Regions from separate parts of the Bacillus sp. AL-1R genome, predicted to be linked through region 3. Evidence: riboswitches for the same ligand, from Rfam matches in the RefSeq annotation. Region 3 holds a riboswitch; each other region holds the start of a gene.

Region 1 (4,302 bases), 290 kb from region 3:
TAATTGATAAGTTTCCGCTAGTTCCTAAAAACCAATCTCGTTTTGCAAGTACTTTTTTTACCTCGCGGATTTCATCATAATGTTTGAAAAAGTTCTTCATACTAGCACCTCCTTTTCTAATGAAGCTCGAATATCATAGAAATTTTCAAAAGAAATAAAAGGTAAAGATAATTCTTTGCATTTATCTTTTAAGAAATCTCGAGCAAAAATTAAATTGGCTTCTTTGGCAATTTGTAAGTCAGTAATTGAATCGCCAATGACGATGATAAAATCATTTGATTCACTAAACTTTCTTTTAACAGATGGCTTACACATTCCACAATCATTCGTACAGTTTTCATCACAAGAGTGATCCCAATGAATTTTTACCGTTTGACCTGTAAAGTCAGTACGATTACATAAAACATCCGAAAGTGGAAGGTAATCGGCTAATATTGGATGAACGAAAAAGTCTAGTCCACCACTTACAACTTTTAACTCATATTGTTGAGCTCTTACAAATTGAATAAAATCGCTAAAACCATCTCGAATGACAGTTCGATCAATTACAAAATCGGTCATTTCTTGTTTTTTCGATGAAGGAATTGTAGCAAACATTTTCTCTACGCCTTCTCGAATCGATAGATTGCCATTTAATACGTCATTTATTTGTTCACTTACAGAGGGAGGAGCAAATTCTTTAATTAAATTAACGATATTGTCCCCTTCAGTAATTGTTCCATCAAAATCACAAAAAATCTTTATTGCCATTGTTGTTTACCCCCAAAGTTGTAATGCTTTTTGTAATGATGTATTTGGAAGTGCGTAGTCTTCTAGCTCAACTCCAGAAAGTGTTGCTGAAATTGCTTCTCTAAATGCATTCCCTCCACCAATTGGACCGTCCGGATGACCATGAACACCGCCACCAGCATTGATGACTTGCTCAATTCCAAAATCTTGAATTAATTGAGGCACAAGACCTGGGTGAATTCCAGCAGATGGTACTGGAAAAGTTTCTTTTAATCCATTTGATATCGTTAAATTTTCAGCAATTTTTAAAGCTGTCTCTTTTTGTAATGCAACGGATCCATATGGAGAAGGGAAAAGACTAAAATCTGCACCAGCAATTCGTAAAAGTTTCCCTAGTAATAATCCAGCGTCGATTCCATAAATTGGTGATGCTGTATATGCACCTGATACTGCAGGATGAGCCATAATTGGAATATTAATTGATGGATCTTCTGCCAAACCTTGCAGTACATCAATTCCATACGAGAATACATTTAATAAAAATACATCGGCCCCAGCTTCAACTGCACGTAATGCTTTTTCTTTTAGTTCATATGTACGGCCAGTTAAATTCACGGCATATAATGTTTTATGTCCTGTTTTCTCATAAACTTGGTTCAATATATTTTTACCGTACGTAACACGATCCGTTATTGATGTATTTGTGTCAAAAAGAATCTCGTCATCTTTAATTAAATCAACACCACCTAAAGCTTGCTTTTTTAATTCGTCTGAAATGTATTGAATATCTCTGCCGATAATTGATTTGAAAATGCTCATTAATAAAGGTCGATCATAGACGTCCAATTTCTCTCGAATGCCTTTAATACCAAATTTTGGACCTGGAAAAAGAGATAGAATATCATCAGTAAAATTTAAATCAATTAGTTTGACTTCTCCATCAAGGGATAGCTTACCGAAAACAGTCGTTAAAATAGCTGGTAGATCAGAGGTGAAATTTAAGCTAGGATAGTAGATTTCAATCATTCCTTTTGTCGGTTTATACCCTAAAAAGTTAACGATATTTTCTTCGCAATCTAATTCACGAACTGAAAGTACTTTGCCTTTATGTTTTTGTAATTGAATTTGATCATTTTGAGGTAAATTCGTCCAAGAACCAACCGTTAAACCTAACGCAATTGCCTCTGCCTTTTTTTCCAAATGATGATTTTTATCATAAACTTGGTAAGTTGCTATTACTCCACTCATTTCAAAACCTCCAAAAAGTTTTAATCAAACAAAAAACCTCTCCACTAAGGAGAGGTTTACCTACACCTTATCTGCCAGCAAATGCTGCGAGAATTAGCACCGTACTAGTTAACTAGCCGGTTGCCGGGTTTCATCGGGCTCGGTCCCTCCACCTACTCTGAATAAAGTTAATATTTAATTTTGAATACTTAATCTAATCGCATTATTTCATGAACAATCATAATTGTCAAACATTAAATTTAGAAAATATTTCAATCTCTTTTAATCTAGCAACTGCTTCTTTCAATCGATCAGTATCTGAAAGGAGACCGACTCTTACATAACCTTCACCATACTCTCCAAATCCATTTCCTGGAGCAACTGCGATATGTGCTTTTTCAAGTAATAGATCAGCAAATTCCTGTGATGTAAAACCTGATGGAATCCTTAACCAGGCAAAAAACGAACCTGCTGGTGCTGTTACTTCCCAGCCGATTTCATGGCAGCCACTAATAAATACATTTCTACGCTCTTCATAAAGAGCTAAAAGTTGTTTTACACTATCTTGCGATTGAGTTAGAGCGGCTACTGCAGCTTCTTGAACAGCAGGGAAGATGCTAACATAAAGATGATCCTGTAATAGATTAATTGCTGAAATGACCTCTTTATTTCCAACTGCAAAACCGATTCTCCAACCCGCCATATTATAAGTTTTAGAAAGGGTATAGATTTCAATCCCGCATTCCTTTGCTCCTGGTGTTTGAAGATAACTTAAAGGTTTTTTGCCGTCAAAACCAAATGCACCATATGCAAAATCATGACAAACTGTAATATTATTATTTTTTGCAAGCTCAACTGTTTCTTTAAAAAATTCTTCTGTTGCTATAGCACCTGTTGGATTATTTGGATAATTGATAAATAATATTTTACTAGCATCCAAAACATCATGAGGAATTAATTGATAATCTGGTAAAAATTGATTTTGCTCAAGTAATGGGAGCATGTATGGTACTGTTTTGGAAAGGGATATACCAGATAAATAGTCTGGGTAGCCTGGGTCAGGTACTAAAATTGTATCTCCTGGGTCACATAAACAAAGTGGTAGCTCAACTAATCCAGCTTTACCACCGAATAATATGGCTACTTCTTCCTCTGGGTCTAAATCAACATCATACTCTCGTTTGTAAAATTCGACAACAGCTTTTTTTAAAGAGCTCAATCCTCTAAACGGAGAATAACGATGAGTTAAAGGGTTTTCAACAGATTTTTGTAGTGCTTTAATAATATGGTCAGGTGTAGGTTGATCTGGATTTCCTTGACCAAGATTAATGACATCATGACCATTACCGATTGACTGATTCACTTTTTGAACTAGTGATGCAAAAAATTGTTTTGGTAAATTGTTTAATAGTTTACTATGATTCAAGTGTATCACTCCAAAAATATAATAAAATTAATTTAATAAATCGTTTCTTAATCGAATGATTTTCATGAACGACTGTTGCAATAACTTTCACCATCATATATGCTCGATGTAAAAATGTCTATAAAATTTAGAATAGGGTGAATAAATTGTGATTAAAATTGCGTGTATTCAATGTGACGTTATTTTAGGAGAATCAAAGGCTAATTTAGAGAAAATAAGAACGCAAATAAACGAGGCACTGAAAGAAAATATTCGTGTAATCGTATTACCTGAGCTATGGACAACGGGCTATTGTCTAAAAGAAATTGACTTGCACACAGGTGAACAAGAAGCAATTATTTCTGAACTTCAGTCCATTGCAAAATCGAATAATGTACTATTGATTGCTGGTTCGTTCCCTATTGCTAGAGAAAATGGTGTTACGAATACGTTAATTGTGATTAACAATACTGGCGAGGTTGTAAAATCGTATGACAAAGTTCATTTATTCCAGTTAATGAACGAGCATCACTATCTTCAATCAGGAAAAACAGATGGTCTGTTTGAAATCGATGGATTAACGGCTGCAGGTTTTGTTTGCTATGATTTGCGTTTTCCAGAATGGATTGGCGCTCATTCGCAAAAAGGTGCAAAAGTTTTATTTTTCGTTGCCGAATGGCCAATTCAAAGAATGAATCATTGGGAAATTTTATTAAAAGCAAGAGCAATCGAAAATCAGTGTTATGTTGTTGCGTGTAATCGGGTAGGGAAAGATTTAGCGAACACATTTGGTGGAGGATCTATGATTATTGACCCTTGGGGTGAAGTAATTTCCAAAGGTAGCGTGAATGAAGAAATTGTTTTTGGTGAAATTGATCCGAAAAAAGTAGACGAAATACGAGGTACAATCCCTATTTTTGAAGACAGAAAAGAAGAAATTT
Region 2 (4,302 bases), 1.4 Mb from region 3:
AAAAACAGCTACTCGCCGTAACGGGAGATATGCAGATGTTGGAGAAATAATGACTCTTCAAAATCAACAGTATGTTGTTGAAAAAGTATATTCTCAAGCCTTAGGTGAATTGACAGATGAGGATGCTAAGCAAGAAGGCTATCCGACTGTAGAAGAGTATAAGCAATCGATTCTATCAATCCATCCTGGAATGCCTTGGTTGCCAAAAATGAGGGTATGGGTTCATGAGTTTCGTCTGATTCAAGATTAATATCTATGCTGTATAGACTGCTTCTTTACATACATATTGCTAGTGTAATTTTATCGATTGGTCCTTTTTTTGTATTGATTCCGATACTAAAAAAGCTGCATACCACACAGTCCGCGATACAACAGAGCTATTTGGATGTATTCCGGTTTGCTGTCAGATTGGCAAAGCATGCTGGGCATGTGCTGGTTGGATCGGGGGTCTTGTTGGTACTAGTAGGCCATTGGTCGTGGAAGACCTCTTGGATCGTGATGACTATTCTTCTTTTGGTGAGTTCATTATTTTTTCTAGCTAGAGCTTTTTCACCAACGATTAAAAAATTTAGTGAACCAAATCAAGACAAGAAATTGTTGATTCACTTGCTTCGTCGTTCAATCTGGATTTATATCGCTCTTTTAATGGTTATGTTATGGTTTATGGTAGTAAAGCCTACATTATGGTAGGCACAATTCAATTAAGCAGACAGGTTCTTTTTTATTCAAGGGACATTGTCTGCTTTTTTGCTCTTTATTAAAATGAAATAAAAATAAGTATTTAGACCTATTTCGAATGGAGTGTAAAATAGATTCTTTTTATAAAAACGAATGACATAATCCCTATACCAAACACTGTTAGTAAAGAAGATGCTATTTTTAAACGCAATTTTTTTAACAGATTTTTAAAAAAATTCTTGACGTTTTTCAAAAAGAGATATAACATGAACTCAATCATTTAAAAACTTAATAAATTCTATTACTTATCCAGAGAGGTGGAGGGACTGGCCCTACGATACCTCGGCAACGGGTTTGTTATTTCGTAACAAATACCGTGCTAATTCCTGCAAATCGTTCAAGCGATTTGAAAGATAAGAAGTAAAGTGGCTTATAAATTTTAACCCCTCTTCTTATCTGTCTTATTGGATAAGAAGAGGGGTTTTTTGTTGTAGAGCCATAGAAGAAAAAGGGTGAAACATAGATATAAAACCTAGTTTTCAAATCTGTTTACTAAGATATAGTGATTGGAATAACTTGCATTGGAGGAAGTAATTTGATTGAGATTAAAAATGTCTCTAAGGTTTATCCTGGAAGACCGCCTATTAAAGCTTTAAATAATATTAATATGAAAATCGAGAAAGGGGAGATTTATGGAATCATTGGATTTTCCGGAGCGGGAAAAAGTACACTAATTCGTTGTTTAAATAGACTTGAAGAGCCAACAGAAGGATCAGTTTTAATTGATGGATTGAATCTGATGACATTAAATGATGAAGAGTTACGTAAGACACGTAGAAAAATTGGTGTCGTATTCCAGCATTTTAATCTACTTTCAGCTAAAACGGTATTTGATAATATAGCAATGCCGTTATACCTTGAAGGTAAGAAGAAACGGGACGTTCAGGAAAAAGTAATGGAATTAATTGAATTTGTTGGACTTACGGGGAAGCAGGATGTATATCCGGGACATTTATCGGGGGGACAAAAGCAAAGAGTGGGAATAGCAAGGGCACTCGTAACAGACCCAGATCTTTTGTTATGTGATGAAGCTACGTCTGCATTAGACCCTGAAACAACAAAGAATGTATTAGAGCTTTTAAGGAAGGTTAATAAATCTTATAATCTTACAATTTTCCTTATTACCCATGAAATGAGTGTAATTCGTGATTTATGTGATAAAGTGGCCGTCATTGATAATGGAGAAATTGTCGAAGAAGGTAATGTATACGATGTCTTTACGAATCCAAAAAAAGGTATTACAAAGAATTTTGTTAACACTGTATTACAAAATGAGGTGCCGTCTAAGCTATCGAAAACATTATCAAAGGGGAAATATTATCAATTAGTCTTTCTAGGTGAAAAGGCAGCCAATCCATTATTATCAGAGGTTCTAAAAAAATTCGATATTCATTTAAATATTCTTTATGGGTCGATTACAGAGCTACAAGAAAGGCCATATGGAAATTTACTTGTAGCATTAGAGGGAACAAAAGAGGAAAGCTCAAAAGCGATTAAATTTATTTCAGAGAAGGGGATCGATGTAAGGGAGGTTGAATTAAATGGAGCTTAATTGGGAATTCTTTTGGCCACAGTTTTTGCAGGCAACTCAAGATACATTTCTAACTGTGCTAGGATCATTTATTTTTGGCACAATCATAGGATTGCCTTTAGGAATTATCCTAGTAGTAACAAGGCCAGGTCATATAATGGAAAATAAACCTTTATTTACTTTGTTAAATACCATTATTAATATTGTTCGATCTGTACCATTTATTATTTTGCTAGTTGCCATTATACCATTTACTAGATTATTGACGGGGACATCAATTGGCGTAGTAGCAGCAATTGTTCCGCTTTCGATCTTTGTGGGACCTTATTTGGCAAGATTGATTGAGAACTCCATGCTAGAAGTGGATAAGGGAGTGTTGGAAACAGCCTATTCAATGGGAGCAACGAAGTTTCAAATCATCGTGAAGTTTATTTTACCAGAGGCGATTCCATCGTTGATTCTTTCATTTACAACAGCAACGATTGGATTGATTGGATCGACTGCGGCAGCAGGGGCTGTTGGTGCTGGAGGATTAGGTGACTTAGCTATTACATATGGTTATCAGCGCTTTGAAACATTGGTTATTATCATCACTGTTGTATTACTAGTACTGATCGTGCAAATCATACAAAGCTTAGGAAATACGTGGTCAAGATATGTAAGGAGGAAAAGAGGATGAAAAAGTTTTTTACTATTTTTGCAGCATTATTATTAACAGTTTCTGTATTATCAGCATGTGGTTCTAAATCATCATCAGGTAATGGAAAGGAAAGAACAGTTAAGATTGGTATTAACGGTGATGACTATGAACTTTGGAATATTGTACAAAAACAAGTAAAAAGTGAAGGCATAAAATTGAAAATTATTTCATTTTCAGATTATGTTCAGCCGAACACTGCACTTAATGACGGCAGTCTTGATTTAAATTCTTTTCAAACGATTACTTATATGAACCAATTTAAAGCAGATCATAATTTAGATATTTCTGCGATTGGCTCGACGGTGATTGCGCCAATGGGGATTTACTCACATAAATTTAAGAAGCTAAGTGATATTCCAGATGGAGCAACTATTACGATACCAAATGATGTTACGAACGCAGGCCGAGCACTTAAACTATTACAATCTTCAAAGTTAATTAGTTTAGTAGATAATTTTGATCCTAAAGGAAGTATTGAACAAATTAAAGACAATCCTAAGCATCTGAAAATCCAACCGGTTGCTGCAGGGCAAACAGCTAGATCATTGGATGATGTGGCAGCAGCGATCATTAACAATGGATTCGCTGTTCAAGCGGGCCTAGACCCTGCAAAGGATCCACTTTATAAAGAAGATCCAAATGATAAAGCAGCTATGCCGTATATCAATGTTATTGCATCTCGTACGAAGAATAAAAATGACAAGGATTTTTCAAAGATTGTAAAAGCATATCAATCAAAAGAAGTTCATGATTACATTATTAAACGTGACAAAGGTGCTACGGTTCCGGTAGTCATTTCAATTGATAAAATTAAAAATCTATAAAGCTAGTTTATGCTTATATAAAAGAGTGGAAGGGAGAAAAGTTTAAATGACAGTCCAAGTTGAAACGCAAAGAGAACAAATTGTAAAAAGTATTGAGGAATCAAAGGATGTTTATCTTGAAATTAGCCACAAAATTCATGAGAAACCTGAAATTGGCAATCAAGAATTTTTTGCATCAGAAACACATACTAAAATTCTAGTAGAAGCTGGATTCGATGTAACGCGTAATATTGCAGGACATGAAACAGGCTTTGTAGCAAGGAAAAAGTCATCTAAACAAGGCCCAACCATCGCTTTTTTAGCAGAATACGATGCATTACCTGGTCTTGGTCATGCATGCGGACATAATATTATTGGAACAACGAGTGTAGCAGCAGGAATCGCACTTGCTGAAGTTATTTCTGAGACCGGAGGAGAGGTTGTTATATTTGGAACACCTGCAGAAGAAGGTGGACCAAACGGAAGTGCAAAGGGGAGTTTTGTAAAAAATGGATTACTAGAAGGTGTTG
Region 3 (4,302 bases):
TTCGTTACAGCCTTCGTATTCTTCTCCACCAAAGTCTTCTGCTGTTAAGTCTCTTTGCTGGATCATCGTTCCCATTGCTCCATCAAGAAGTAATATTTTTTCTTTTAATGCTACATCTAAAGTTTTCATAGTTGGATCTCCTCTTTATTGCTGCTTTTAGTAAATTGAATTAAGTCCTCTGTTATTTCATACTTCAAAAATGGAGTGATAAAATAAATCCCGTTAAATTTATCCTTAACATAATCAATTAGCTCTTTCGCAATTTGTTTACCTTCATCAACTGCTCTTTCTGGTTCAACTGATGAAATTCTATTTCTTACCTCTTCTGATAAAGTAATTCCTGGTACTTCATAATGGATAAAATCAGCATTTTTCTTACTAACTAGTGGCATAATTCCAATAAAAATTGGCTGTTTTATATGACGTGTTGCCTCATATAATTTATCAATCGTTTCAAAATCATATATTGGCTGTGTTAAAAAATAATCCGCACCCGCCTCGACCTTTTTCTCAAGCCTTTTAATTGCTGCATCAAATTTTCGGACATTCGGATTAAAAGCAGCAGCGACTGAAAATCTTGTTCCATTTCCTAAGCTCTTACCGGAATAAAGTCTACCTTCATTCATTTCTTTAATCATTCGAATCAGTTCAAGTGATGCTACATCATAAACTGAAGTTGCACCTGGAAAATCTCCTACCCTTGCTGGATCACCTGTTATAGCTAGAACCTCATTTAATCCTAAAGTTGCTAACCCCATTAAATGAGATTGGAGTCCAATCATATTCCGATCTCTACAAGTTAGATGCGTCAAGACCGGTACATCCAGTCTTTGAAGCAGGGATGCCATCGCCACATTCGAAATTCTAGGTGAAGCTAAAGGATTATCTGCTAAGGTGATTGCATCAGCCCCTGCTCTATGTAATGCCTTCGCTCCTTCAAAAAACTTTCTTGTTTGTAATGTTTTTGGCGGATCTAGCTCTGCAATGATTGTCGTTTTATTTTTTGCCTTTTCTGCTAGCGTTTCATTCTTTTGCTCTACTTGCTTTGGAATTGTAATTTTAATTGCTCTGTTTTTCACTTCTTTTTTTGTAACAGGCTGTAAAGTATCAATCTTACTTCGTAAAGCAGCGATATGCGCTGGTGTTGTACCGCAGCATCCACCGATTAATCTTACACCTTGTTCAATAAATGGTTTTGCCATATCTTCAAAATATTCTGGATTCGATTTGTATACGTATTTCCCCTCAGTGTATAGCGGTAATCCTGAATTTGGGAATGCCGATAAATAACCATTTGTCGGTAATGAAACTGTATTTAATGACTCCAGCATATGAAGAGGTCCAAGATGACAATTGATTCCGACTACATCTGCACCTAAATCTACTAAATTAGGAAGAATTTTTTCAATATATTGCCCACTTTGCATGACGCCAATTTCTTGTAGTGTTACTTGGGCAATGATTGGTAAATCGGTTCTTCCTCTTAATAGATTGACAGCATCATATAATTCATTTTCATCATAAAATGTTTCAAGCATAATCCCATCTACGCCTTCTTCTAGTAAGGCTGAAGCTTGCTCAAGTATCATCATCTCACGTTCTAAAGCTGTCGTAAAAGTAGAACCTACATATTTCATTCCACCGATCCCACCAATTACTAAAGCTCTTCCTTTTGAAGCCGCTCTAGCATTTCTAACAGCCATTTGATTGATTTGCTTAACAAGCTTCTCCAAACCATATTGTCTCAGTTTTCCGGCATTAGCACCGTATGAATTAGTTTGAATCACTTCTGCGCCAGCATCTATATATTGTTCATGTATATGAATGATCCGATCACGCTCAGTAATATTAAGTTCTTCAAAACAACTGTGAAGTCCGCCAGAGTACAAAAGTGTTCCCATTGCGCCATCACCTAAAACAATTCCATCCTTTAACTTTTCCAATAAGCCCATTCAATCACTTCCCGTTTATATAAAATAAAAAACGCCATTCTCTCAACAAAATGAGAGAATGACGTTAAAGTACAGATTACGCCTTATCTCTCATGTTTTAAACATGCTGGATTTAGCACTTTTTAGCTTTCGCTAAAGTTGCCGGGTTTCATAGGGCCAGTCCCTCCACCGCTCTCGATAAGGATTATTTAGTTGTTATATTGAATATAAAACAGTTTACTATATTTATATGTTAAAGAAAAGACATTTATGGAAAGATTTTCAAAAATAAATATATTTTGTTAACATAATAGTATTATTTAACTATTTTTATAATGTGCTAGTGCTAATAGCGGATAAATTTCATTATAGCTATGATAGTGGATATAAAACTGACCGGGTAAGCCTAATCCTGTTGGGTAAGTTAATGCTTTATTAGTCAAATCAGTTTGATTCGTTAAAAATTTAATTCCTTTTCTAATTACTTCATCTTCTTTATTGCGAATTGAAAGTAAAGCATCAACTGCCCAGGCTGTTTGACTAGGAGTACTATATTTTAAAGGAACATATTTATTTTTAACAGCTGAAAGACCCGATTCTCCCCACCCTCCGTCTTCGTTTTGAATACTAACTAACCATTTCTCAGCTTTTTTAATTGCCTCATGATTTTTAGGAATCCCTACTGCTCTAAGACCAGTAATCGCTGCCCAAGTTCCATAAATATAACAAATTCCCCACCTACCATACCAGCTGCCATTTCTTTTTTGGTTTTTTAAAAGCCAATCAACTGCCTTTTTCACAATCGGGTCATCGTTTGAAATGGACGTATAATATCCAATAAATTCTAAAATGCGACCTGTTAAATCTGCAGTGGAAGGATCAATGATTGCATCTTTTGCATTTTCAATTGGCACAAATGTTAGCCACTTATTCGTTACATTTTTTTCAAATGCTCCCCAACCACCATCTTCATTTTGAAGTCCAAGTAAAAAATGTACCCCTCTTAACCAACGATCATGAATTGTGGATTGATCTAAAGCGCTTCTTGCTAATGCCCTTAAAGCAGCACCAGTATCATCATTATCTGGGATAAAAGAATTAACATCGGAAAAACCCCAACCACCAGGACTTACATTTTTAACATGAATCTTCCAATCACCAATACTATTCTGTTGTTTTTTAATTAAGTAACTTATCGATTTCGATACAATCGGATCACTTACTTTGTAACCAGCTTCTTGTATGGCATATGACAATAATGCAGTATCCCAAACTTTTGATGGCGAATTTTGAATATGAATTCCTGCTTCAGTATCAGCTGCATATGAAAGAAGTCCCTGTAGCGCATTTTGAATAACAGATGAAGTAGTTTCATAGCCTAAAGCCATTAAGGCATAAATCATATAAAACGTCGAAGTAGCATAGCTATAAAAAGTTCCATTTGTTTCAATACGATCAAGCATAAAGTTCTTTGCCTTTTCATATCCCTTTTGCTGAAAATAAAGAGGATATGAAGCTAACTTCTTTCCTTCTTCAAGTAAAAATTGATAAAAACTCCCTCGTTCTTCATAAAACCAATCTACCTCACTAGTTTCCATAAGATGATCGATATTTAGATCGTCATCCAATTTCACTTTAAATCGCTTATTTATACAAATGATCATTGGAACTAAATGAACTCTAGCATAATTGCTTAAATCAAATAAACTTAACGGTATTTTATCTGGCAGTAAAAAATAACTCATCGGAAAGTAAAATAATTTGGGATACTCAATCAAACCATGAGTAGCCAGAATCACCTTTAACATAAAATGTGTTTTTTTAATACCACCGTTTTCACGAATAAATTTTTCAGCTTTTTTCATACTTAAATGTTCTTTTGTATACTTTTTTGAGATTAATAAAGCTATGTAAGCTTGTACCGTTGCATTTAAGTTTCCTTCTTTTTCATCTTCGTATAATTTCCAGGCTCCATTTGGATATTGAAGATTGATGATTCGATCAATAATCCCGTCCATTACCTTTTGATTTTTGTATTCAAGATCATTCATTAATAAAATCATAAAACTATCCGTCATTAATGAACCTTCAAAACAAAATTCCCAAGTTCCATCTTCATCTTGTTTTGTTCTTAATCGTTTGATCCGCTCATCAATATTTCGTAAAACAATATTTTCGAGGTCCATTTTACCACCTCAGTTCAATTTTTTTCTAGCTGATGGTATTTCCCCATCCTTGTTGAATGGTCCATTTTAATTTCTTCTTGTTCAACATTACCTTCCATGTTTATTTTTTTACTAAAATAAACAATCGAAATAATAAATGCTAGAAAGCTAAATGGTAAAACAATTATTTTAAATCCGAACCACGT

What was found. Region 3 has a riboswitch for S-adenosylmethionine ahead of ACSBO6_RS09895 (bifunctional homocysteine S-methyltransferase/methylenetetrahydrofolate reductase). Riboswitches for the same ligand answer to the same signal wherever they lie in the genome.
Region 1: it holds a riboswitch for S-adenosylmethionine, as region 3 does, so the genes downstream of both, ACSBO6_RS08565 (2,3-diketo-5-methylthiopentyl-1-phosphate enolase) here and ACSBO6_RS09895 (bifunctional homocysteine S-methyltransferase/methylenetetrahydrofolate reductase) in region 3, are expected to answer to the same signal.
Region 2: it holds a riboswitch for S-adenosylmethionine, as region 3 does, so the genes downstream of both, ACSBO6_RS03225 (methionine ABC transporter ATP-binding protein) here and ACSBO6_RS09895 (bifunctional homocysteine S-methyltransferase/methylenetetrahydrofolate reductase) in region 3, are expected to answer to the same signal.

What each region holds. Positions count from the first base shown of each region.
Region 1 covers NZ_CP197469.1:1,816,338-1,820,639, forward strand. The annotation lists gene ACSBO6_RS08555 (methylthioribulose 1-phosphate dehydratase) at 1-100, opposite strand, end outside; gene ACSBO6_RS08560 (2-hydroxy-3-keto-5-methylthiopentenyl-1-phosphate phosphatase) at 97-750, opposite strand; gene ACSBO6_RS08565 (2,3-diketo-5-methylthiopentyl-1-phosphate enolase) at 757-1,977, opposite strand; SAM riboswitch class I at 2,042-2,145, opposite strand; gene ACSBO6_RS08570 (pyridoxal phosphate-dependent aminotransferase) at 2,204-3,388, opposite strand; gene ACSBO6_RS08575 (carbon-nitrogen family hydrolase) at 3,534-4,302, shown strand, end outside.
Region 2 covers NZ_CP197469.1:679,192-683,493, forward strand. The annotation lists gene ACSBO6_RS03215 (ASCH domain-containing protein) at 1-250, shown strand, start outside; gene ACSBO6_RS03220 (hypothetical protein) at 256-690, shown strand; SAM riboswitch class I at 981-1,098, shown strand; gene ACSBO6_RS03225 (methionine ABC transporter ATP-binding protein) at 1,274-2,290, shown strand; gene ACSBO6_RS03230 (methionine ABC transporter permease) at 2,280-2,948, shown strand; gene ACSBO6_RS03235 (MetQ/NlpA family ABC transporter substrate-binding protein) at 2,945-3,793, shown strand; gene ACSBO6_RS03240 (M20 family metallopeptidase) at 3,840-4,302, shown strand, end outside.
Region 3 covers NZ_CP197469.1:2,106,318-2,110,619, reverse strand. The annotation lists gene metH (methionine synthase) at 1-129, opposite strand, end outside; gene ACSBO6_RS09895 (bifunctional homocysteine S-methyltransferase/methylenetetrahydrofolate reductase) at 126-1,952, opposite strand; SAM riboswitch class I at 2,033-2,136, opposite strand; gene ACSBO6_RS09890 (terpene cyclase/mutase family protein) at 2,252-4,117, opposite strand; gene ACSBO6_RS09885 (hypothetical protein) at 4,132-4,302, opposite strand, start outside.